DNA from 4 places in the Thiosocius teredinicola genome. Region 4 is predicted to be linked to each of the others. Evidence: predicted binding sites of a transcription regulator. Region 4 holds the regulator's gene; each other region holds the start of a gene.
What was found. Region 4 encodes FNR, which switches genes on or off when oxygen is low (the NO sensors DNR and NnrR bind a similar motif). Its sites were predicted from a motif close to TTGATNTANATCAA; they were not measured.
Positions count from the first base shown of each region.

Region 1: B1781_RS09060 (cytochrome-c peroxidase) is a predicted target of FNR. The motif match lies at 1,474-1,487, and genes of this name have one in related genera.
Region 2: B1781_RS06285 (DUF6455 family protein) is a predicted target of FNR. The motif match lies at 1,697-1,710, and genes of this name have one in related genera.
Region 3: ppk2 (polyphosphate kinase 2) is a predicted target of FNR. The motif match lies at 2,531-2,544, and genes of this name have one in related genera.

Region 1 covers NZ_CP019936.1:1,875,647-1,881,179, forward strand. The annotation lists gene B1781_RS09055 (c-type cytochrome) at 1-270, shown strand, start outside; gene B1781_RS09060 (cytochrome-c peroxidase) at 317-1,318, opposite strand; gene B1781_RS09065 (PP2C family protein-serine/threonine phosphatase) at 1,836-3,398, opposite strand; gene B1781_RS09070 (hypothetical protein) at 3,624-4,223, opposite strand; gene B1781_RS09075 (RNA polymerase sigma factor) at 4,468-5,533, opposite strand, start outside.
Region 2 covers NZ_CP019936.1:1,275,160-1,280,692, reverse strand. The annotation lists gene B1781_RS06300 (HIT domain-containing protein) at 1-313, opposite strand, end outside; gene B1781_RS06295 (hypothetical protein) at 445-1,281, opposite strand; gene B1781_RS06290 (hypothetical protein) at 1,382-1,675, shown strand; gene B1781_RS06285 (DUF6455 family protein) at 1,779-2,156, shown strand; gene B1781_RS06280 (hypothetical protein) at 2,163-2,891, opposite strand; gene B1781_RS23130 (hypothetical protein) at 3,154-3,330, shown strand; gene B1781_RS06275 (thioredoxin family protein) at 3,519-3,920, shown strand; gene B1781_RS06270 (lysophospholipid acyltransferase family protein) at 3,962-4,708, shown strand; gene B1781_RS06265 (nuclear transport factor 2 family protein) at 4,737-5,153, shown strand; gene B1781_RS06260 (DUF1269 domain-containing protein) at 5,283-5,533, opposite strand, start outside.
Region 3 covers NZ_CP019936.1:3,784,129-3,789,661, reverse strand. The annotation lists gene B1781_RS17960 (RNA pyrophosphohydrolase) at 1-133, shown strand, start outside; gene ptsP (phosphoenolpyruvate--protein phosphotransferase) at 223-2,484, shown strand; gene ppk2 (polyphosphate kinase 2) at 2,608-3,525, shown strand; gene B1781_RS17945 (hypothetical protein) at 3,557-3,787, shown strand; gene B1781_RS17940 (Na/Pi cotransporter family protein) at 3,951-5,533, shown strand, end outside.
Region 4 covers NZ_CP019936.1:2,918,655-2,924,187, reverse strand. The annotation lists gene B1781_RS13950 (cbb3-type cytochrome oxidase subunit 3) at 1-141, opposite strand, end outside; gene ccoO (cytochrome-c oxidase, cbb3-type subunit II) at 147-773, opposite strand; gene ccoN (cytochrome-c oxidase, cbb3-type subunit I) at 793-2,220, opposite strand; gene fnr (fumarate/nitrate reduction transcriptional regulator Fnr) at 2,385-3,149, opposite strand; gene B1781_RS13930 (sulfur globule protein CV1) at 3,308-3,703, opposite strand; gene B1781_RS13925 (CTP synthase) at 4,103-5,533, shown strand, end outside.

The DNA of each region.
Region 1 (5,533 bases), 1.0 Mb from region 4:
CAACAAGGAAAGCTGCTGCACGAAGAATATTGCGAGAAGTGTCACGAGCAGAACGGCCATTTTCAGGACCGGGATACGCCACCGATCGCCGGGCAGGCGAAGGGCTACCTCTACTACCAGATGATCGATTACAGGGAGTCGTCGAAAGATCTGCCGAGGCCACCCATCATGCAGGAACGATTGGAAAAGCTCTCCGACAAGGAGCTGTTGGCGCTGGCTGAATTTTACGCGAGTAATCCACCTCCGACGGGTGACTCGGAAGGCAAATAAAAAAAGGGCCGGTTTTCACCGGCCCTTGCTCTGACTTGGTCGTAGCTTACTTCGCCCAGGGATTCGGCAGCGGGGTCTTCTCGGAAGACGGCGGCAAAATCGGCAGCGCGAAGTTCGGCTGATCACCCGTCATAGACTTGAGAAATGCCACGATCTGCGCATTCTCTTCGTCGGTGAATTTCTTACCGAGCTGCAAGCGGCCCATGATGTCGACCGCTTCGGTCAGGGTCTCGGCTTCGCCATCGTGGAAATAAGGGTAGGTCATTTCAACGTTACGCAAGGTTGGCACCTTGAACTTGAAGCGGTCTGCATCTTTGCCAGTCACAGCCACCAAGCCTTCAGCTTTGCTGGTGCTCACGTAGGGCTCGACGATACCCATTTTCTGGAACGTGTTGCCACCCGCGGCAGAGCCGTTGTGGCAAGCGGTGCAGCCACTGTCCTTGAACAACTTGTAGCCGGTCTTTTCGTCTGCGGTCAGCGCGTCCTCATCGCCCAGCAGCCACTGGTCGAAGGGAGAGTTCGGGGTGACCAGAGTCTTCTCGAACTCGGCAATGGCGTCGGTGATCATGTCGATGTCGATGTCATCACTACCGAACACCAGCTTGAACTCCTTGACGTAGCCCGGGATGGATTTGAGCAGGTCGACAGCCAGGGTGTGGGTGAATGCCATTTCACCAGGGTTGGCGATCGGTCCGCCGGCCTGCGCTTTGAGGTCGGCCGCACGACCGTCCCAAAACTGCGCGACGTTGAGGCTGGAGTTGAGCACCGTCGGTGCGTTGATGGGACCCTGCTGCCAGTGGTCGCCGATCGAGGTCTTGAGGTTGTCGGTGCCGCCCATGCTCAGGTTGTGGCAAGAGTTGCACGAGATAAAGCCGGACTTCGACAATCGTGGGTCGAAATACAGTTTCTTCCCCAGCTCGGCTTGGGCGAGGTTGATTTCCTGCGCCGGACGAATAGGGGTAATCGGTTCTTCGGCCATGGTAGCGCCGGTGCCAAAGGTCGCGGCACCGACCAGGACGCCCGCTATAGCGCGCTTCAAAGGTTTCATGGTTATCCCTCGAGTGTCAGAAGTGTATCCTCCGGCCTACAAACAACACGGCTTTGGATGTGCGGCTTGTTCGTGCGGCATGCCGCTCGCAATCCGCGAGTGACTTCCCAGGCTTGGAGTGAGGTTATTTTTAGCCTAAGTCTAAATTGGGCTCACTGACATGCGTCAATCAATCTTTGCTTTTCGAACGCTGATGTAGAAAGTCCTTCGCTGGGGATGGCAGCTGGACCGAATACAGGTGCGCCACGATGACATTGCACTCGCGTTTCGCGCTACTCGAGAGCAGCACAAACCGTTGTAGCTCGGCGGGCATTTCTTTCGTATCGGTTGGTTGCTGGGTAGCGACGTCGAAGACGGGGATTACACGTGGACCAATGGCTCGGTAATTGAGCGCGAGATCAACAAGGTCAACCGCTGCGCAGGGATGTTCTCCCGTCGATAGCGATTTGTTCTCGGCGCTTCGCTTGCGAGGCGAACCGTGCTCGCAACGCGATACGGAATGGCGTTTGCCGGCATGTCATCCGTTTGCGTCGCGCGCAGTGGCTTTGGTTCCGTTCGTCGTTGCGAGGGCGGGATCTATGCCCAGGTTTTTAGCCAACTGACCGGCATGAATCTCGAGGAGCGTGATGTCATCACCGATCGGCGTGTCGCTGATGAAATTGTTGAAGATGGACATCACCTCATCAAATGAATTCGCATCGTGTCGCGCTAGTCGCGCTGCGTTGGCGAGTCGGGCACGCCCAAAGGGAATGCCGGTGGCGTCCACTGCCTCGGTGATTCCGTCGGTGTAGACATACACGCGGTCGTCGGCTTCCAGTGTCAAATCGACGAACCGCGTCGAACAGTCTTTGGGAGCGAGGATGCCGAGTGCCAGGTTGTCCGATGGCAGTTCCACCACTTCGCCGGAGCCACCAACGATCAGCAGATTTTCCAGACCGCCGTTCCAGATGCGCGCGCGACACCGCTCACCATCAAGGGCACTGATCTCGATCACTGCTGCCGCCATGAACATGCCGGTCGGCAGCAGGCGGTGGAGATTGCGGTTCAGCTCGTCGAGAAGAGAGGAAAGCGGCAGATTCTTTTGGTTCATCGTGCTGAACGTTTGGGCGACCGGGATCGCGGCAAGCGCCGCCGACAGTCCGTGTCCCGTCGCATCTCCCAGCAAGATTCGAACACACCTGTCACCGACTTTGTCCAGGAGCACCACATCACCGACAAAATTCTGCAGAGATCGTTGATAGTGGCGAACCCCACTTTGGGCACAGACGTGCGGATCGATGATGCTCTCCATGACGTGTGAAGCCACTTGCTGTTCGCGCAATATCATGTTTTGCGCTGTTCGTAGTTCAGCGTGGTCGCTCCGCAGTTTGTCGAGCAGATCCTGATTGCGATGACCGAGGTCGAAGGCCTTGACCAGCTGGGCGTTGTAGCGTTTCGCAGCAACCATCAGCGTTGCGAAGAAGACGAGCGACAACACGGAAATCTCGGGCTGCGTGGGTGACGCAAAGAACGCAGACCAGCACGCAAAGGTACCCAACAGGGTTGCCGCATAAACGGCATACATCAGCCTGATTGCCGACATCGAACCGAAGGCGCCGGCGGACACGCCGGCCAGTACAACGCCCATGAACAAGCCGCTGTTGCTTTCATGGATGTTCGGTTGCGTGAATGGCAGCAATCCCCATGTCAGTCCGGTGAGAACGGCGGCTACAGCATAGGTGGTCAGCCAGGGCCGAAGGTTATCCGGACCCGGTTGGGCACGGTGGTATTGTTGCGCCAGCACCAGGCGAAACACCGTGAGCAACACGTGGCTCGACAGCCAGATGCCGGTATGACCTTGATTCAGACCCAGTGCAGCGGCAGTGACGCCTGCAACCAGGATATTGGCTACCAAGGCACTCTTCAGGTGCGCGAACAGCAGGTCCGTGTGTTCTTTGCACAAGACGCGGCTGCGTTCATCCGAGGAAGAGAATGCTGCCTGCCCGGTCATGACATGGATTGTTGCATCGCGGCCTTTATCCCTGGCTGGTGTCGAAGTGGGGCCGCGTCGGGCCCATCTGCCATCAACAGGCAGCGGCAACCCGGGGATCTTCTTTAGATAGCCCAGTCACGAGAATAGGAACAAAATGCTGGGTGTGCGAGTGTCTCTGATCCGAGTTGCTGCTTGCAGCGCTTTTGACTGCCGATCGGCGTCTTGCTACTTCACGCAGCGGGAGAATGCGCACCGGGTGACTGCGGCCGTTGCTGCACCAAACGTGGGGCCTTGAAGGCACCGCTGCGTGCCAAGGTTTGCAAGACCAATCGACTAGCCGGCGGACTTCTCGCAGAACGCAGTGAAGTCCGGATCGCCGGCTACCAGCACGCTATCTTGATCGTCGGCCCAGCTTCGCGTCTGTCCGAGAACGAGTTCGCCGCTATCGACATCCGTGCGAGAAACGCCCATCGATCCCCAATCCCAGCCGCCGTCGCGGTAGCGTACGTTGACGTCCCCTGTGATCCGCAGGCGTGTTCCTGCAGGCACCGAGACCCGATAAATCGAAGGCCGGTGACCGCTGCGCGAAACGCTATGGCCGCACAGTTCGCTGATTTCGACATCCGTCCGCGCCGACCTGATCATGTCTTCACGCAGTGTTGTGGTGCCGGTGAAGCTGGTCAGGTAACTCCGCAGCGGATCGCCGGGGCGTCCCCGGGGACGATGTCGCAAGGTGATGTCGATTACGTCGAGTTCGGGTTCGGCGCGTTCGATCTCGGCGGCGACTTCGTATCGATCCGGCACGGCCAGATAAAACAGCCAAACGTAAAAAAGCACGCCCGCTGCCAAGAAAGCGGCCAGGAGTATTGCTGTGCCATACAAGAAAGTTTTCACGCTAATTCCAAAGCAACCTTGATAGAGCAGTCCTTGCACGGTCTTGCTTGGAGAACGACGTGGCCATCCAGGCTTGAATGGTTTGCGGACCAATCAAACGCGTCGACTACGCATGGTCGGACTTGCTGAGCCAAAAAATGCATCCGGATCCTAACGCGCCTACGCAAGTCCTCCAATTGATGCCGTGGTCCAAAGCCGAAAAGTTCGACCTGGCTCACGACCATCCAGGCCGAGGGGCGGCGGTGCGGGCGTTGAGAGTAGGGTGCGGACGGTCTTGTGTTCGTTACGAACGGCAGTCGGCGATGCGACGTTGGAGAACGCCCAGTTCCCGTTCGTTATTGGTGAGCTCGGCGGCACGTTCGAACGCCGCCTTGGCTTCTGCCATCCGCTCCAACTTGAACAGCAGGTCGCCGCGCACGCTGTAGAAGTGTGGATAGTCCTTCAGCATCGGCTCCTGCATGAGCACGTCGACAATCTCCAAACCGCTTTGCGGTCCGAAGGCCATACCGACTGCCACTGCACGGTTCAGCTCGACAACCGGTGACGAGGTGATCTGCGCCAGCGCGTCGTACAGTGCGGTGATGCGTTGCCAATCGGTGTTGTCGGCGATGGAAGCCTGCGCATGGCAGGCGGCAATCGCGGCCTGCAGGCAATAGGGGCCAAAGGCGCCGTTGTTTTCCTGCGCCGCGTATTCGGCACGTCGGATAGCCGCGAACCCGCGTTTGATCAGCAACTGGTCCCAGCGCGTGCGGTCCTGGTCGAGCAGCAGAATTGGTTCGCCATCTTTGCCGACGCGGGCCTTGCTGCGGGATGCTTGCAGTTCGAGCAGGGCCGACAGGCCGTGCACCTCGGGCATCTGTGGCATCAATTCGGCCAAGATCCGACTCAGGCGCAAGGCCTCGTCGCATAGCGACTGGCGAATCCAGTGCTCGCCGCTGCTGGCCGCATAGCCTTCGTTGAAGATCAGGTAGATCACTTCGAGCACGGAGGCGAGGCGTTCGTCGAGTTCTTGCTGTGCGGGCAAAGCGAAAGCCACCTTGGCCTCAGACAGTGTCCGCTTGGCGCGCACAATCCGTTGCGCCATCGTGGTTTCCGATTTGAGGTAGGCGCGTGCGATCTCCTTCGTCGACAGGCCGCCGACCACCTTGAGCGTCAGCGCGACACGAGCCTCGGCCGACAATACCGGATGGCAGGCGGTGAAGATCAGGCGCAATACGTCGTCTTCGACCGTTTGGTCGAGAGCATCGATGAGACGGTCATCGCTGTGCGACGACTCGGTGCCAAGGGCCAGCTCCTGGTGTTTTCGATCGAGCATCGGTGCACGCCGCAGGTGATCGAGCGCGCGGTGC
Region 2 (5,533 bases), 1.6 Mb from region 4:
ATGCAGGATCGTCATGCCGGCGCACGATGTGATGTACATGGAGTTGCGGCACCATGTTGCCGAGCGCACCGATATTGAGTTTTTCGCCATCGAAGCTGCGCATCAATACCTCACCGGCCAGGCACGATTCAGCAAGCAGCTGCTGCCGGTCGTCCGGGTTCAATTGGTAGATCTCGCGGATGTCTGCACGGCGGGGAACGAGCACCACCCAGGGATAGCGGCCATCGTTGAGCAACAGGACACGGCTCAGAGGCAGGTCACCGACCAATGCGCAATCGGCCGCCAGTTGCGAATGCAGGACGAACTCTTTCATAGGGTGTAGCTGGCCGCAGCGACGCCGTCAGGCCGATTCGGCAACGTCAGCGCTCAGGCTCGAATGTTTGCGATGATTGGAGATTGCCCCGCGACGCCGCGCCGGTCAATGCAGACGTCGGATCAAGCCGGTTAACGACCGGCGGTTTTGCGACGTCCGCTGAACAGGCCGAGGATACCGCCACGGCCGTGTTCCTTCTCCCACTGCTGGAGTTCCTTGATGACCTGGCGGCGCATCGTCAACACACTGCGCACCGTCTTGGCGCTATGAATGTCTTTGCGCAGCTGCTCCTGCGAATGCGGCGACGCCCAGGGCCCGCCGTTCTTCGCCTTGCGGATCAGTTTCTTGACCTGCTCCTGCAACACGCCTCGCAGGTGCTCGACGATGTCGGTCTCGGCATCCTGGCTGGTCTTGCCCGTCATACTCAGGATCAGCTTCTTGGCCTGGTCGGGATCGATCAGGCCGGCCGACACGCAGTCTTCGGCCAGCAGCTTCTGCGTCGGCTCACGTTCTTCTTTGAGCTTGTCTTCCATGCTCATCGGCTGCGGGGTATGGCGTGCCGGCGGCTTGGCTTTTTTGGCCGGTGCTTCGGCCGGCTTTTCCTCGGCGGCAGGCTGCTCGGTCATGTCATCGTAGAAGACCGGCTCTGCTTCGGCCTGCACCGCGTCTTGCGCTGCCGGCGTAACGGCATCCCCAGCCTGCTCCGCTGCTGCGGCGGCCGGTGCTGCGGATGCCCCGCCGCATGTGCCGGACCGCGCCTTGAGCGCAGCCTCCAACATGCCGAGCTGTTCGGCGATCAACGGACCGACATTGCCGAAGTTCACGTTGGCATCCGTGCGCATGCGCTGATGGACGACCGCGGATACGGCCTTGGTGCACACGTCGAGACAACGCGTGTTGCTCATACCAAGGCGCGTCAGCAGCATCATCACGCGGCCAGCAATGTTTATCTCGAGCGGGTCTTTCACGACGCAGCCGGATCTCTTATCGGAATTGTACTCACGGTTATCGGTCAAACATGCCAGAATCTTAAGCCTGACGATCGAATTAGAACCGTGGGGAATGGCCGTGTCACCGAATGCCGAAGGTACTTGCTGGTCGTGCGGCAACCACCTGGAAACCAGCCTTTACCAGCGAGAGGGCGAGTGCCCGCAGTGCCGCAAGCAGACGCACGTCTGTCGCAATTGCCGGTTCTTCGCGCCAGGCAGGGCCAACGACTGCGAAGAACCCATCGCGGAACCGGTAAAAGACAAGGACCGGGCCAATTTCTGCGACTACTTCGAGCCCAGCAGTGATGCCCACCAACCGGCGGCCGACCCCGATGCCCTGCGCGCGGCAGCCGATGATCTGTTCGACCTGTGACGCCACGTGATCTTGCCGATACTGATCGAGATCAAGGTTTGAGGCGCTGACAGGTTCAACAATCTGCCGAGCACTCAAAGGGGGAGAGTGAGCCGTGGACACGATGAGCCTGCTCATCGCCGTACCGCTGGTACTGGCGATAATCTACGTCGCGATACGCCTGCCGATGGCGATCGGAAGCAACCTGCGCACCGGCCATTGGTTCCGCCGGCAGCTGGCGAAAGACCTCGACCAGCTCAGGCTTTCGCGCATGTTGCGTTATCTCGGCATCGACGAAGCGCGCTATCTGCACGAACAAAAAGCGGTCGATATTAAAAACCACATGCGCAAATGCGACACGTGCGATGCCAAGAACGAATGCGACGAGGTGTTGCAGGCGCCAGCACCGTCTTCCGAACCCGGCCTGGGTTTTTGCGCGAATATCGACGACCTCAAAACGATTCAAAAGCCGAGCGAACAACAGCCGGATACACAGCGGTAGCCCGCGTCAGGCAACAGAGGCGTTGGGTTCGCCACCCTCGTCCGTCGCGTCGACGTCAACGCTGTCGTGGCGATTCAGGATACCGAGCGCCGCATCCGCCTCGTTGTACAGTTCGCGTACGAAATCCGTCGAAGGCCCGGTGCGACGCAGCAGTTGCATCAGGTTGCTCAGGTGCATACGCGCACGCACGTAATTGCCATTGTTCTCGTAGCGTTTCGCCTCGACCATGTAGAAACGCGACACCACTTCGGCGCGACGTTCACCCAGTTCGCGTTTGAAGATGCCACGCACATCGGCGGGTATCGGTTGAACGGTTTCACCGTAGCTGACGATCTCGATCAGCCTGTCGAGCGCACGCAGCATTTTGCGGAATGCCTGCTCGTCTTCAATCGGCCCGACGCCACCGGGCGCGGCGCCTTCGGCATTCAGTGCCGTCTCGGCTTCGGCGATGCGCTCGGCAATACCCAGGTAGCGTTTGTGCAGTTTCTTGATCTTTTGGTAACGGGCAAGCACATCGCTGCGCAAGGTCACTCGAAGTTCACGTGACAACGACACGGTCTGCAGGTCGTCGAAGATCGCCAACAGCGTTTGCACACCGACCTCGATGCGCCGCACCGCCAGCCGAACCGTCGCCAGATGGGCCTGGTAACGCGTAACGACAGCCGCCATGAACAGTGTCGCCACCAGCATGCCGGCGACGGCCAACGGTACCCCCCATTGTTCAAGCTCTGCCACTGCGCACCTCCCGGTTTGCCCCCTCCATCCAATAACGGCGGCCGCGCGCAAAACCTGATTTACGTTCACCAACGCGCACAACGCATTCGTTGGTTGTCAGCCGTCTTTACAGCTGACCCGGAATGAAACCCCTGAACGACGCCAGGTGCTTGTTTTTGAGTAGAAAATCAAGAAGGGCAAAGTATTTGCATTAATTTACACAACTTAACGATCTAACGACTGGCGTGACAGAAGGATGCCGAACAAAACACAAATAAGCCTCTTGTTGACCTCATCCGCGGCGATGGCAGGCGACGCCTTGGCCGCCTCGCTAGACAGCACCATCAGCAGCTACATCCCCGTCGCGCTGTTCACATTGGGCGCCTGGGCACTGCTGATCGGCTTGCGCAATCTGAAAGAACTCAAACACAAACGCCTCGAAACCCGGCGGCGACGCTGAGTGCCCCGAACGGCGTTCGCGCGCCCGATACAATGCCGCCATTGAGCGCCGGCAACTCGGCAATTTCAGCATATACGGATGCACTCAGACGACGCTAATTGCGGCGTTTTACCTATTCCCGGCGGTGTATTCAGGGTCTACGCTTTGCAGAAGGCCATTCGGCCATCTAAGAGAGGAAAGTGCCGACCTTGAACCTCCTGGCATATGCATTCATCGGACTTGCGATTACCTGGGGCCTGTACCTTGTTTACATGTACGTGGCGACACGCGCGTCGGAGGGATTGGCTGCCGACCCGTTGTTCAAACGCTTTCCCGAACTCGCCGCAGTCAACGGCAAAGCCCTGGTCTACTGTTATGCACCGCACTGCGGTCCCTGCCGCCCGATGTCGAAAGAGGTCGACATCCTCGCCGAGACCGGCGCTCCCGTTTTCAAGTTTGACGTTACCGACGATCCTGCCTTGTCGCGTGAGATGGGAATCCGCGCAACACCTACTTTGATACTGATCGAGAACGGCGTGGTATCGCGCATGTTGCTCGGCGTGCGTACAGCCAACTATATGCACGGCTTGATCGCCTCACACGCGCGCTAAACTCTGCACAGAACCTTCGACAAAGGCCCGGACATCTCGGCATGTTTCGCACGTTCGTACGCGTCGTCTGGCTGACGCTGGGTTGGCTGGAGCTCAGTGTATTCACCGCATTGCTGTACCTGTTGAGTTTTCTGCCGCCATCGTGGCGCAGCGGCTGGTATCGGCGGCTGTTTCAGAGCTGGTGCCGCACGTGGATACATGCGCTAGGCGTCGACCTGCGCGTTCACCACCGGCATACGCATCCCCTGCCATCGCGCTACCTGTTGATCGCCAATCATCCATCGTCGTTCGAAGACATCGGTATCCCGGCGGTGTTCGACGTCGACTGTCTGGCGAAACGCGAGGTCAAAGACTGGTGGTTGGTCGGGCGTATCTCAGCAGCCGCCGGGACCATCTTCGTGCAACGTGAATCGCGCGATTCGCGCGGCGCCGCTGCCGACCAGATAGAACGGCACGTTAATCAAGGCACCAACGTGGCCTTGTATCCCGAAGGCGGCATCAAAGGTCCGCGCCTGCAACCCGCCTTCCGGCACGGCGTGTTCGCGATATCGCTGAAAACCGGTATTCCGATCGTGCCGGTCTATCTGCACTACGAGGCCTTGCACGATTTCCATTGGGGCCGACACAGCCTGCTGGCGAATATTCGCAACATCATGTTCGCCAGCAACAACCGGGCGAACTTCTACGTGTATGATCCGATTGAGCCGCACCTGTTCGACGACAAGCAGAGCTATTGCGATCACGTCTATGGGCTCTACCAGCAATGGCAGGCACGGCACATCGGCTGAAACCTGACGACGGACAAGCAACGACCCAATGAGCTTTAAAGAACCCGCAGCGGTTGAGAACGCCTTCTATGACGCCTTTCGTGCGCTCGATGTCGATGCGATGCAGAACGTGTGGATGGATTCCCTGACCGTCAGCTGCATCCACCCCGGCGGCGAACTGCTACAAGGTTATGCCGCGGTGATCGACAGCTGGGCCAACATCTTCACCGGCAGTGAACCGCCCCAGGTCGAGTATCGTCTGGTGCAATCGAACGCCAACGACAACCTGGCTGTACACACCGTGGAAGAGCGCGTGAGCACGGGTTCGGGTGCACGCCGTGCCGTGGTGCTGGCGACCAACATCTACGGCCTGGTCGACGGCGAATGGCGGATGCTGGCGCACCACGCATCGTTGCCGTTGGTCGAACCGCGCAGCGAGTCCGAGGCGCAACCGCCGTTGCATTGAACCTAGGATCCTCAGTCGACCGCTTCGAGCAAGGTGCCGGTCTTCTGTTTGCCGGCTGAGGATTCCAGGTCGAAAAAAACAGCGGCCGAAGCCGCTGTCTTATCCTCGTTGATCTGACGGATGTCATTACTAGGGGAATGCCGGAATCTGCTCCTCCTGGCCCTTTGCCTTGGCTTCCGGATGATGGCTCATGATCAGTTCGCGAACCTCGCGCACGCGACGTACCGGCACGTCGACCATCAACAGGATTTCACCCCGGTCGATGGCCGGCTGGAAACGCTTCAGGCGTGAGTTGGGGATGCTGACCGCGATCATTCCCGATACCCAGGAGCCGATCATGGCGCACACCACAGCCAATATCAGGATACCGCCCATACCGA
Region 3 (5,533 bases), 870 kb from region 4:
GCCGGTGCGCGAGGTGATCTACTTCAAGCGTCGGGTTTACGAGCGCGCGCTCGAAGAACTGGCGCCGCTGCTGTTTCCCGACGGTGTGCCGGCGCGTCCACAGACCAATTTTCTCCGTCAACAACGTCGCTGATTGTCCGTAGAACCTCGGCCTTCGCCCCGATTGTCTGGGAGATGGCCGGCTGCGGCAGGTGATTGCCTGTCTGAGGAACTGTTGAATCCATGCTCGAGCTGTTGCACCGCATCGTCAAAGAGGTAAACGCCGCGCCGGATCTGGAAAAGGCGTTGTCAATGATCGTGTCGATGGTCAAACAGGCGATCGGCTGCGACGTCTGCTCCGTGTACCTGACCGACCCGGACACGCGCACTCATGTGCTCGCCGCCACCGACGGTCTGAACGCCGAGGCGGTCGGCAAAGTCGCCCTGCCGTTGGGCCGTGGCCTGGTCGGCCTGGTGGCCGAACGTGCCGAGCCGCTCAACCTCAGCGATGCGCCGTCGCACCGGCGGTATATGCGCATCACCGAGACCGGTGAGACCCAGTACAACGGATTCCTCGGTGTGCCGATCATCCAGAATCGCAAGGTGCTCGGCGTGCTGGTCGTGCGCCAGCAGGCGCAGCGCGAATTCACCGAAGACGAGGTGACCTTCGTCTTCACCCTGGCGGCACAGCTCGCCGGCGCCATCACCTTTGCCCAGACCAGCGGTGAACTCGATGCGCTGACCACTCAGCCGCGTATGGGACGCTATCTTGAAGGTCGCGCCGGCAGCACGGGCGTGTCGATCGGCGAAGGCGTTGTCGCCTACCGCGCCGCCGATTTGGACGCCGTGCCGGATCGTCAGGCCGAAGATATCGATGCCGAATGCAAGGCGTTTCGTGACGCTGTCGACGCGGTTGAAGACGACCTGCGTACGCTCAAGGCACGCCTGAGCGGTGAGATACCGGAAGAGGACATCGCGCTGTTCGATGCCTTGCTGCTGATGCTCGGCAGCGACACCCTGGTCACCCAGACCATCGAGCTGATCGAAAAGGGAGACTGGGCCCCGGCGGCGCTGCGTCAGAGCATCGATGCGCATGCCCAGGTATTCGAAAACATGGAGGACATCTACCTGCGTGAGCGCGCATCGGACGTGCGTGACCTCGGTCGGCGCATCCTGATGCATCTGCAGAGCGACAGCCCGCGCAAGGTCGAGTACCCGGCGCAGACCGTGCTCGTCGGCGAAGAGGTCAGTGCGATCCAGCTGGCGGAGGTGCCGCACGATCGTTTGGTCGGCGTGGTCTGTGCCGCCGGTTCGAGTTCCTCGCACGTCGCGATTCTGGCGCGTGCGATGGGGCTGCCGGCCGTCATGGGCGTCAGCAACCTGCCGGTCGCGCGCGTCGAGCGCCGCGAGCTGATCGTCGATGGTTACCGCGGGCGGGTCTATATCTCGCCGCCGCAATCGGTGCGCCAGGAGTACGAGCGCCTTGCCGAAGAGGAGCGGGCACTGACCGCCGAGGCCGAGGCGTTGCGCGGTCTGCCGGCCGAATCGACCGACGGCGTTGCGTTTCCCCTGCACTTGAACACCGGCCTGGTCAACGAGACCAACAACATCGGCAACGATGATTTTGCCGGTATCGGCCTGTACCGCACCGAGCTGCCGTTCATGGTCCGTGACCGTTTCCCGGCCGAATCGGTGCAGGTCATGAATTATCGCCGGGTGCTGGAAACCTTCGCCCCCCGGCCAGTGATTCTGCGCACGCTCGATATCGGCGGCGACAAGCCGCTGCCGTATTTCCCGGTCGAAGAACAGAACCCGTTCCTCGGCTGGCGCGGCGTGCGCATCTCGCTGGCGCATCCAGAGATCTTTCTGACCCAGGTGCGCGCGATGCTGCGTGCCGCGGTCGACCTCGACAATCTGCAGATCATGCTGCCGATGATCAGCGGCGTGGCCGAGGTCGATGAACTGAAGATGTTGATCACGCGTGCCCACGACGAGTTGCTCGAAGAAGGCTACAAGGTCTCGATGCCGAAGATCGGCGTCATGATCGAGGTGCCGTCGGCGGTGTACATGATCGAGGAACTGGCGCGTCGGGTCGACTTCGTGTCGGTCGGCACCAACGATCTGACGCAGTACCTGCTCGCCGTCGACCGCAACAACTCGCGGGTGGCCGAGCTGTATGACGATCTGCATCCGGCAGTGTTGCGCGCGCTCGAACAGGTGGTGCGCGGCGCGCGGGTGTTCAACCGGCCGGTGGGAATCTGCGGCGAGCTGGCCGGCAACCCGATGGCAACCATCCTGTTGATGGGCCTGGGCGTCGACAGCCTCAGCATGAGTGCCGGTAGCCTGATGAAGGTGAAGTGGGTGGTGCGCAGTATCAGTGTGTCGCGTGCACGGCAGCTGCTGCATGCCGCACTGCGCATGGAAGACGCGATGCAGGTGCGCCGATTCATGGAAGGCGCGCTCGACGATATGGGTCTTGGTGGCCTGTTCCGCCCGGGTCGGTGAGTTCCGGCGAGAGCGTGCTTGCGTTCGGCACTGGATTTGTCGCTTTTTGATACCCGTCAACCGCAGCGGGCATGTTGTGGCGCACAATGATTCTTTAGATGACGAACCTGGGGGAAAGGGATAATGGGAGATTCGGTAGTCAACGTTGACAGTGCCAACGACGAAAATAAGGAGAAGGTCGAGAACCCGCAGGTTTTCGACGGCGACCTCAGCAAGCTCGATAAGACCGCGCGCCGCGAGCTGTTTCGCAAGAACATCTACCCGTACAGCACCAAGCTCGGCCGCAAAGACTACGAGGCCTTCAAATACGAGCTGCAGATCGAGCTGTTGAAGCTGCAGAACTGGGTGCGCGATACGGGCGAGCGCGTACTGATCCTGTTCGAAGGCCGCGATGCGGCGGGTAAGGGCGGCACCATCAAACGCATCATGGAGCACCTCAATCCTCGTGGTGCACGCATCGTGGCATTGGAGAAACCGTCGCCGCGTGAAGCCGGTCAATGGTATTTCCAACGCTATATTCAGCATCTGCCGAGTGCCGGTGAGATCGTGTTGTTCGACCGCTCCTGGTACAACCGGGCGGGCGTTGAGCGTGTCATGGGTTTCTGTTCGTCCTCGGAATACCTCGAGTTCCTGCGTCAGACGCCGGAGCTCGAACGTATGTTGGCGCGCAGCGGCATACGTCTGTTCAAGCTGTGGTTCTCGGTCAGCCGCGGCGAGCAGCTGCGCCGCTTCAAATCCCGTGAACACGACCCGTTGAAACAGTGGAAGCTGAGCCCGATCGACTTGGCATCGCTCGACAAGTGGGACGACTACACCAAGGCCAAAGAGGCGATGTTCTTCCACACCGATACGGCCGACGCTCCCTGGACCGTGATCAAGTCGGATGACAAGAAGCGCGCGCGCATCAATGCCATTCGTCACTTGTTGAACAGCATTCCGTACGACAACAAGGATGAAAAGATCGCGTGTCCGCCGGATCCGCTGATCGTCGGTACCGCTTCGGACATCTACGAAGACGGCGAACATACCCAGTTGAGTTAATCAGCGTTCATAAGCAGGAAGGGCTAAGAACATGAGCGAACACTACGAACGGCATGCCGTGCAGGTCAGTAATGCCTTTATGGACCTGCTCGATGAGAATGCCAAGGCGGCGATCACGGAAGAGCACCGCAATGAACTGGCGATGCTGGTCGAGGCCGCGATCAGTACCGCAGTGCTGGAGGAGATGGAGCGGGCGGCCGACGAGGTGGCAGCGCTGTCAAAGCGCTTGCGTCAACACGCAGAACACTACGACAAGGCGTGATCTCGGCTCGGCCGGTTGGGTGAGGCGCACGCTTCACCCAACCGCGTTGAGTGCACCGCACTTCAAACATCGACAGGCTGGTCAATAATAGACCCATGGCCGTCGTTTCCTTCGAAATCAGAAGTTTCTACATTCAGCCGGTTATCTGGCACTGCGAGGTGCGATGATCGGGCGTTTCGTCCTGCCCGTTATCCTGGCCGGCCTGGCGTATGGCTTCTGGCGCAGCGATGTATTCGGCGATATCGCTGCCGGCGTCGCCATCTTCCTGTTCGGCATGTTGTGTATGGAGGAAGGCTTCCGCGCCTTCTCCGGCGGTGCGCTCGAGCGCGTATTGCGCGTCAGCACCGACAAGACGTGGAAGAGCCTGCTGTTCGGCATCGTGACCACGACCATTATGCAGTCGTCGTCGCTAGTGTCGGTGATCACCATCAGCTTCATCAGTGCCGGTCTGCTGGGCCTGGCCGAGGGCATCGGCATCATCTTCGGTGCCAATCTCGGCACGACCACCGGCGCCTGGATCGTCGCCGGCTTCGGCCTCAAGGTGAACCTGTCGACCTATGCCATGCCGATGCTGGTGTTTGGCGTGGTGTTCATCCTGCAAAAGCCGCGTGCACTCAAAGGCATCGGCTGGATTCTGGCCGGGCTGGGTTTCCTGTTCCTTGGCATCCATTACATGAAGGTCGGTTTCGAGGGTTTTGCCGACCAGCTCGATCTGACCCGGTACGCCATACCGGGCATCAAAGGGCTGTTGTTGTTCACGCTGTTCGGCATGCTGGCGACTGTCGTCATGCAGTCGAGCCATGCCACCCTGGTGCTGATCATCACTGCGCTGGGGGCCGGGCAAATCACCTATGAAAATGCCCTGGCGCTGGCGATCGGCGCCAATGTCGGCACGACGATTACGGCCGTGCTGGGGGCGCTGAGTTCACCGATCGACGGCAAGCGGCTCGCGGGCGCGCATCTCATCTTCAATATCGGTACCGGTGTCATCGCGTTGGCCTCGATCAGCTACCTCGTGCTCGCGGTGGACGCGATTAGCGGTGCGGTCGGGATACCGAGTGACGATTACACGCTCAAGCTGGCCGTGTTTCATACCCTGTTCAACGGCATTGGCGTCTTGGTCTTCACGCCGTTGATCCGCGCGCTGGAACGGATGTTGACCCGGTTCTTGCGTGGTCCACGGGTCGAGCGCGACATGCCCAGGTACCTCAGCGAGGCCGCGTTGGCGTTTCCGGACGTGGCTTTGCCGGCGCTGCGCCGCGAGACCCAACACCTGTTCAACAACGCGTTCTCGATCATCGCCCATGGCGTTAACCTGCGCCGCGCCGATATCAGTTCAGACAAAGATCTCATGGCGTTGCTCGACGAGCCCGGAGAGCACATCGAGATCGACATCGACAAGCAATACGAGCTGATGATCAAAGACATCTACGGTGCCAACGTACTGTTCTACACCCGTGCATCGGCGAACATGGACGATGAAAAGTCCCGCAAGATGCAGGGGCTGTGGCAGGCCAATCTCGACATCGTGGCCGCGATCAAGGCGACCAAGCACCTGCGCAAGAACGTCGAACGTTACACCGGCGCGCCGAACCGCTACATTCGGCGGGAATACAACCGCTTCCGTGCGCGGATCGGTGAATTGCTGCGCGAACTGGCGGTGCTGCGTGCGGCCGATGATGAGGCTGTCGCATTACTGTCACTTGATGCGATTAAGGTAGACATTGCGGACAACTATCGCTTCAG
Region 4 (5,533 bases):
CTTTTTCTCGTCGGCAAAGGGCAGGTTTGCGGCCTCGTCGAAATCACGCTTACGACGTTTGCTGTAGGCCCAAAATACGATCCCGATGAAACAGATCAGCAGGACGACGGTGTGCCATGCACGCAGATCGTTAAGTTCCATAACGATCACCACTGCTTGGAAGCGAGGCCCAGACCTTGCAGATAAGCAACGAGTGCTTCCGCCTCGGTTTTTTCAGCCACTTGCTTCTGGGCATCCGCCATGTCCTGCTCGCTGTAGAGCTCGCATTTCGGACAGGTCGCACCGATCGCGATGTTGAGTGCCTTCATCTTCGCGGCAGTGTCATTGCCGGTCAGTTTGTTGTCGCTCAACCATGAGTAGGAAGGCATGTTCGACTCCGGCACCACGTCGCGTGGGTCGTTCAGATGGGCGTAGTGCCAATCGTCACTGTAGCGACCGCCAACGCGGGCCAGGTCCGGACCGGTGCGCTTCGATCCCCACTGGAAGGGGTGGTCGTAAACCGACTCACCCGCAACCGAGTAGTGACCGTAACGCTCGGTTTCCGCACGGAACGGACGGATCATCTGCGAGTGGCAGTTGTAGCAACCCTCGCGGACATAGATATCCCGACCTTCCAGACGCAACGCACTGTACTTGGTGACGCCAGGCGCCGGCTCAGTGGTTTCCGTGAGGAAGAACAGCGGGACGATTTCGACCAGGCCGCCGACACTGATAACCAGGATTACCAGGATCGCCAGCAGGCCGACGTTCTTTTCAACGACTTCATGTGACATTTTCGGTACTCCTTTCTTATCAGTGGGCTGCCGGTGCCGGAATGGCATCGTCAGCGTCGGCTACACGGCCCTGCGAGGCCGTTTTCCAGACGTTGTAGGCCATCAACAGCATGCCGCCGAGGAACATGGCCCCGCCGAGCAGACGGACGTAGTAGAACGGATAGGTACGTTCCACCGATTCGATGAAGGAGTAGGTCAGGGTGCCGTCGGCGTTAACTGCACGCCACATCAGGCCTTGCATGACACCGGCGATCCACATGGCAGCGATGTACAGCACAACGCCGATGGTGGCCGTCCAGAAGTGCAACTCGACCAGCTTCATGCTCGCCATCTCAACCCGACCGAACATACGTGGGATCAGGTAGTACAGCGAACCGATCGATACCATCGCAACCCAACCCAACGCACCCGAGTGCACGTGGCCCACGGTCCAGTCGGTGTAGTGCGACAGCGCGTTGACGGTCTTGATCGACATCATCGGACCTTCGAAGGTCGACATGCCGTAGAACGACAGCGAAACGATCAGGAATTTCAGGATCGGGTCGGTGCGCAGCTTATGCCAGGCGCCCGACAGGGTCATGATGCCGTTGATCATGCCGCCCCAGGACGGTGCCAGCAGGATCAGCGAGAAGATCATACCGACCGACTGTGCCCAGTCGGGCAGTGCGGTGTAGTGCAGGTGGTGCGGACCGGCCCACATGTAGGTCGAGATCAGTGCCCAGAAGTGGACGACTGACAGACGGTACGAGTAGACGGGGCGACCGGCCTGCTTCGGTACGAAGTAGTACATCATGCCGAGGAACGCAGTGGTCAGGAAGAAGCCCACGGCGTTGTGGCCGTACCACCACTGGACCATCGCATCGATGGCACCGGGGTAGAAGCTGTAGCCCTTGGTCAGGGTGGCCGGGATGAACGCGCTGTTGACGATGTGCAGTACCGCAATCGTCAGGATGAAAGCACCGTAGAACCAGTTGGCTACGTAGATGTGCTTGACCTTACGTGTGGCGACCGTGCCGAAGAATACGATCGCGTAGATCACCCAGATGACGGCGATCAGCAGGTCGATCGGCCATTCGAGTTCGGCGTATTCCTTACCGCTGGTGATACCCAGGGGCAGCGTAATGGCAGCCAGTACGATGATCAGGTTCCAACCCCAGAAGGTGATGGAGGCCAGCGGACCACCGAACAGCCGGGTCTGACAGGTGCGTTGCACCACGTAGTACGACGTGGCGAACAAGGCCGAACCGCCGAAGGCAAATATGACAGCGTTCGTATGCAACGGACGCAGGCGGCCGTAGCTGAGGAACGAAATACCATCGGTGAGTGTCGGAAAGGCCAGCTGAGCCGCGACGATAACGCCGACGAGCATCCCGACGATGCCCCAGATAACCGTCATCACCGCAAACTGGCGCACGACCTTGTAGTTGTAGGTGGTCTGTGACTCCATTACGCGTCTCCCAAGTGAAAAAACCATCGGTTGGTTTCAACACGGAACCAACCGATCTGGGGCGCACACTAATTGTTAATAAGGAGTCGCTACTTTGATGTGGGTCAACTGGGTGTCGCAGACCCACATCGCAATGATTTTTGTCGCTTTCAAATTGAGCTAGATCAATTTGATGGTCTTGCGCGATGACGCTCGCAATGGGTTTGATGCGTAACCATGGAACGCAGTCGTTCCAGATCGAGGATCTGCACGTGTTTGCGCTCGACCTTGAGGATCTTCTCCTCCTGGAAGCGGGTAAACAGCCGGCTCACCGTTTCCAGCGCCAGGCCGAGATAACTGCCGATCTCCTGGCGTGACATGCTGAGGAAGAAATCCGACGCCGAGAAACCACGTCGATGAAAGCGGTCGGACAGGCTCAGCAGGAACGAGGCAACCCGCTCTTCAGCCGTGCTGCGTCCGAGCAGCGTCATCATCTCTGCGTCCTGGCTGATCTCTTTGCTCAGCAGACGGAACATCTGGTGCTGCAGGCTGGGGATGTTGGAGGCCAGGTCTTCAAGCCGCTCGAAGGGCAGCTCGCAGATTGCGGTGGTTTCGAGTGCACGCGCGCTACAGCCGTGCAGATTTTCCTGGATCGCATCCATGCCCAGCACCTCGCCGGGCAGATGGAAGCCGACGACCTGTTCATCGCCGTCATTGGTCTGCGTATAGGTTTTGACCGCCCCCGTCTTGACAACGTACAGATTGCGGAACGGTTCGCCCGAGCGGAAGAGGTGATCGCCGCGTTGCAGCGGTCGATTACGTTTGACGATCGCATCCAGACGATCGACATCCTCCGGTCTCAGGCCCATGGGGAGGCACAGCATGGAGAGGCTGCAATCACGACAAGCAACCTTGATTTTATCGAGTGAAATGACGTTCTTCTCAGCCAAGGTGAATGCCTTTGTTGGTTCCCTGAGGGTTGATCGGAAACTGCACTGTGATTGTGCGAATTTTTTTGACCTTGATCAATAACCTTAGTTAGGTAGAAAGAGACGCGCAAAAAAAACCCGTCCACGACGGGACGGGCTTTGGTGCTCGAGCGAGAAGCTTATTCGCTCGCGGCCGGTGCTGCGGGGGCCGCAGGCGGTGCTACCGGAGCACCCCAGCCGGGGCCGTAACCGCCGCCCCATGGGCCGTAACCGCCGTAACCGGGGCCGTAACCGTAGCCGCCCCAGCCGGGGGCGCTGTAGTTGTAACCGCGGCCATAGCCGTCACCGTAGCCGTAGCCACTGCCGTAGCCACGCATATTGGTGTTGCCGCGGCCGCTCATATTCATGCTGAAATCACCGGCGCCGGCGGCATCGCCCGAGCCCCAGCCGTCGCCCCAGCCCGAGGTGTTGCCGTAGCCGTAACCGCGGTTGTAGTTGTTGTCCCAGTTGTTGCCGCCCCACGGGCCACCGCCGCCCCAGGGGCCGCCACCCCACCAGGCGCTAGCCGATGACATGGTTAATGCAGCTGCGCCGGCGACGAGCGCAGCGCTAAGTGCTTTTGCGAACTTCCGCATTTCGTTAACTCCTTGAGTGAGCTTTTGTGTGAGTGAGGTGAGCCTCCCTGCGTCGACGGGACTCATGGCACTGCCGGGGAGATGAGTCGTCGGCACGGAGTCGGGATCGTTCCTTCCCGAGCAAGACTGAATATAGACCAATGCATTGGCTGCCACTAGCGCCAAAACCGGCGAATTGCCGCTAAAACGTTGGAATATAAGGGCAAATTGACACTGCCTCTGATCCTGATCAAGTTCCCAGAAGTTAAACCCGGTCGCGATTTGTGATTGAGTGCAGAGGGGCTCTCTGGTACCGTTTAAGCCCGTCCGTTGCAACCTCCTTTTTGAGCCCTCCGGCCCATGGCTAAATGCATTTTTATTACGGGCGGCGTTGTGTCGTCCCTAGGCAAAGGTATTGCCTCTGCTTCGCTTGGCGCTTTGCTCGAAGCGCGTGGCCTCAAGGTCACGATGATCAAGCTGGATCCCTATATCAACGTCGACCCGGGCACGATGAGCCCGTTTCAACACGGTGAGGTATTCGTCACTGACGACGGTGCCGAAACCGACCTCGATCTGGGGCACTACGAGCGTTACATCCGTACCACGATGGGACGCAACAACAACTTCACGACCGGCCAGATCTACGAGAACGTGATCCGCAAGGAGCGCCGTGGCGATTACCTCGGCGGTACCGTGCAGGTCATTCCGCACATCACCAACGAGATCAAGGAAAGCGTGCGCCGCGGTTCGGCCGATGCCGACGTTGCGCTGGTCGAGATCGGCGGTACCGTGGGTGACATCGAATCGCTGCCGTTTCTCGAGGCCATCCGTCAGATGGGCGTCGAGATGGGGCGCGAGAACGCCTTGTTCATGCACCTCACGCTGGTGCCGTACATCGCGGCCTCGGGTGAGATCAAGACCAAGCCGACGCAGCACTCGGTCAAGGAACTGCGTTCGATCGGTATCCAGCCGGATGTGCTGGTGTGCCGCGGCGACCGTCCCGTGCCCGACGGTGAGCGCCGCAAGATCGCGCTGTTCACCAACGTGCCTGAGCGCGCCGTCATCTCGGCAGTCGACGCCGACAGCATCTACCGCATCCCGTTGCTGTTGCATGCGCAAGGCCTGGACGAGATCGTCGTCGATCAACTGCGCCTCGATGTGCCGCCGGCCGATCTGAGCGAATGGCAGGCGGTCGTCGATGGCCTGGATCATTCGAAAGGCGAAGTCGATATCGCGATGGTCGGCAAGTACGTCGATCTGACCGAATCGTACAAGTCGCTCAACGAAGCGCTGATCCATGCCGGCATCAAGACCGGCCACAAGGTCAATATCCACTATATCGATTCCGAGGCCCTGCAAAGCGACGGCATCGGTACGCTGAAGGATATGGACGCGATCCTGGTGCCGGGCGGCTTTGGCGAGCGAGGCGTGGAAGGCAAGATCGCCGCGGCGCAGTATGCGCGTGAAAACCGCATCCCTTATCTGGGCATCTGCCTGGGGATGCAGGTCGCTGTCATCGAATTTGCACGTCATGTTGCCAAACTCGAAGGTGCGCACAGCACCGAGTTCGATCCGGCGTCGCCTTATCCGGTGATCGCGCTGATCACTGAATGGCTGAACGCCGACGGCTCGATTGAGCAACGCGCGGCGGATGCCGATCTCGGCGGCACGATGCGACTGGGTGCGCAGCAGTGCAAACTGGCCAAAGGCACTATTACGCGCAAGCTGTACGGCAAAGACATCATCAGCGAGCGTCATCGGCATCGTTACGAGTTCAACAACGGCTACCGT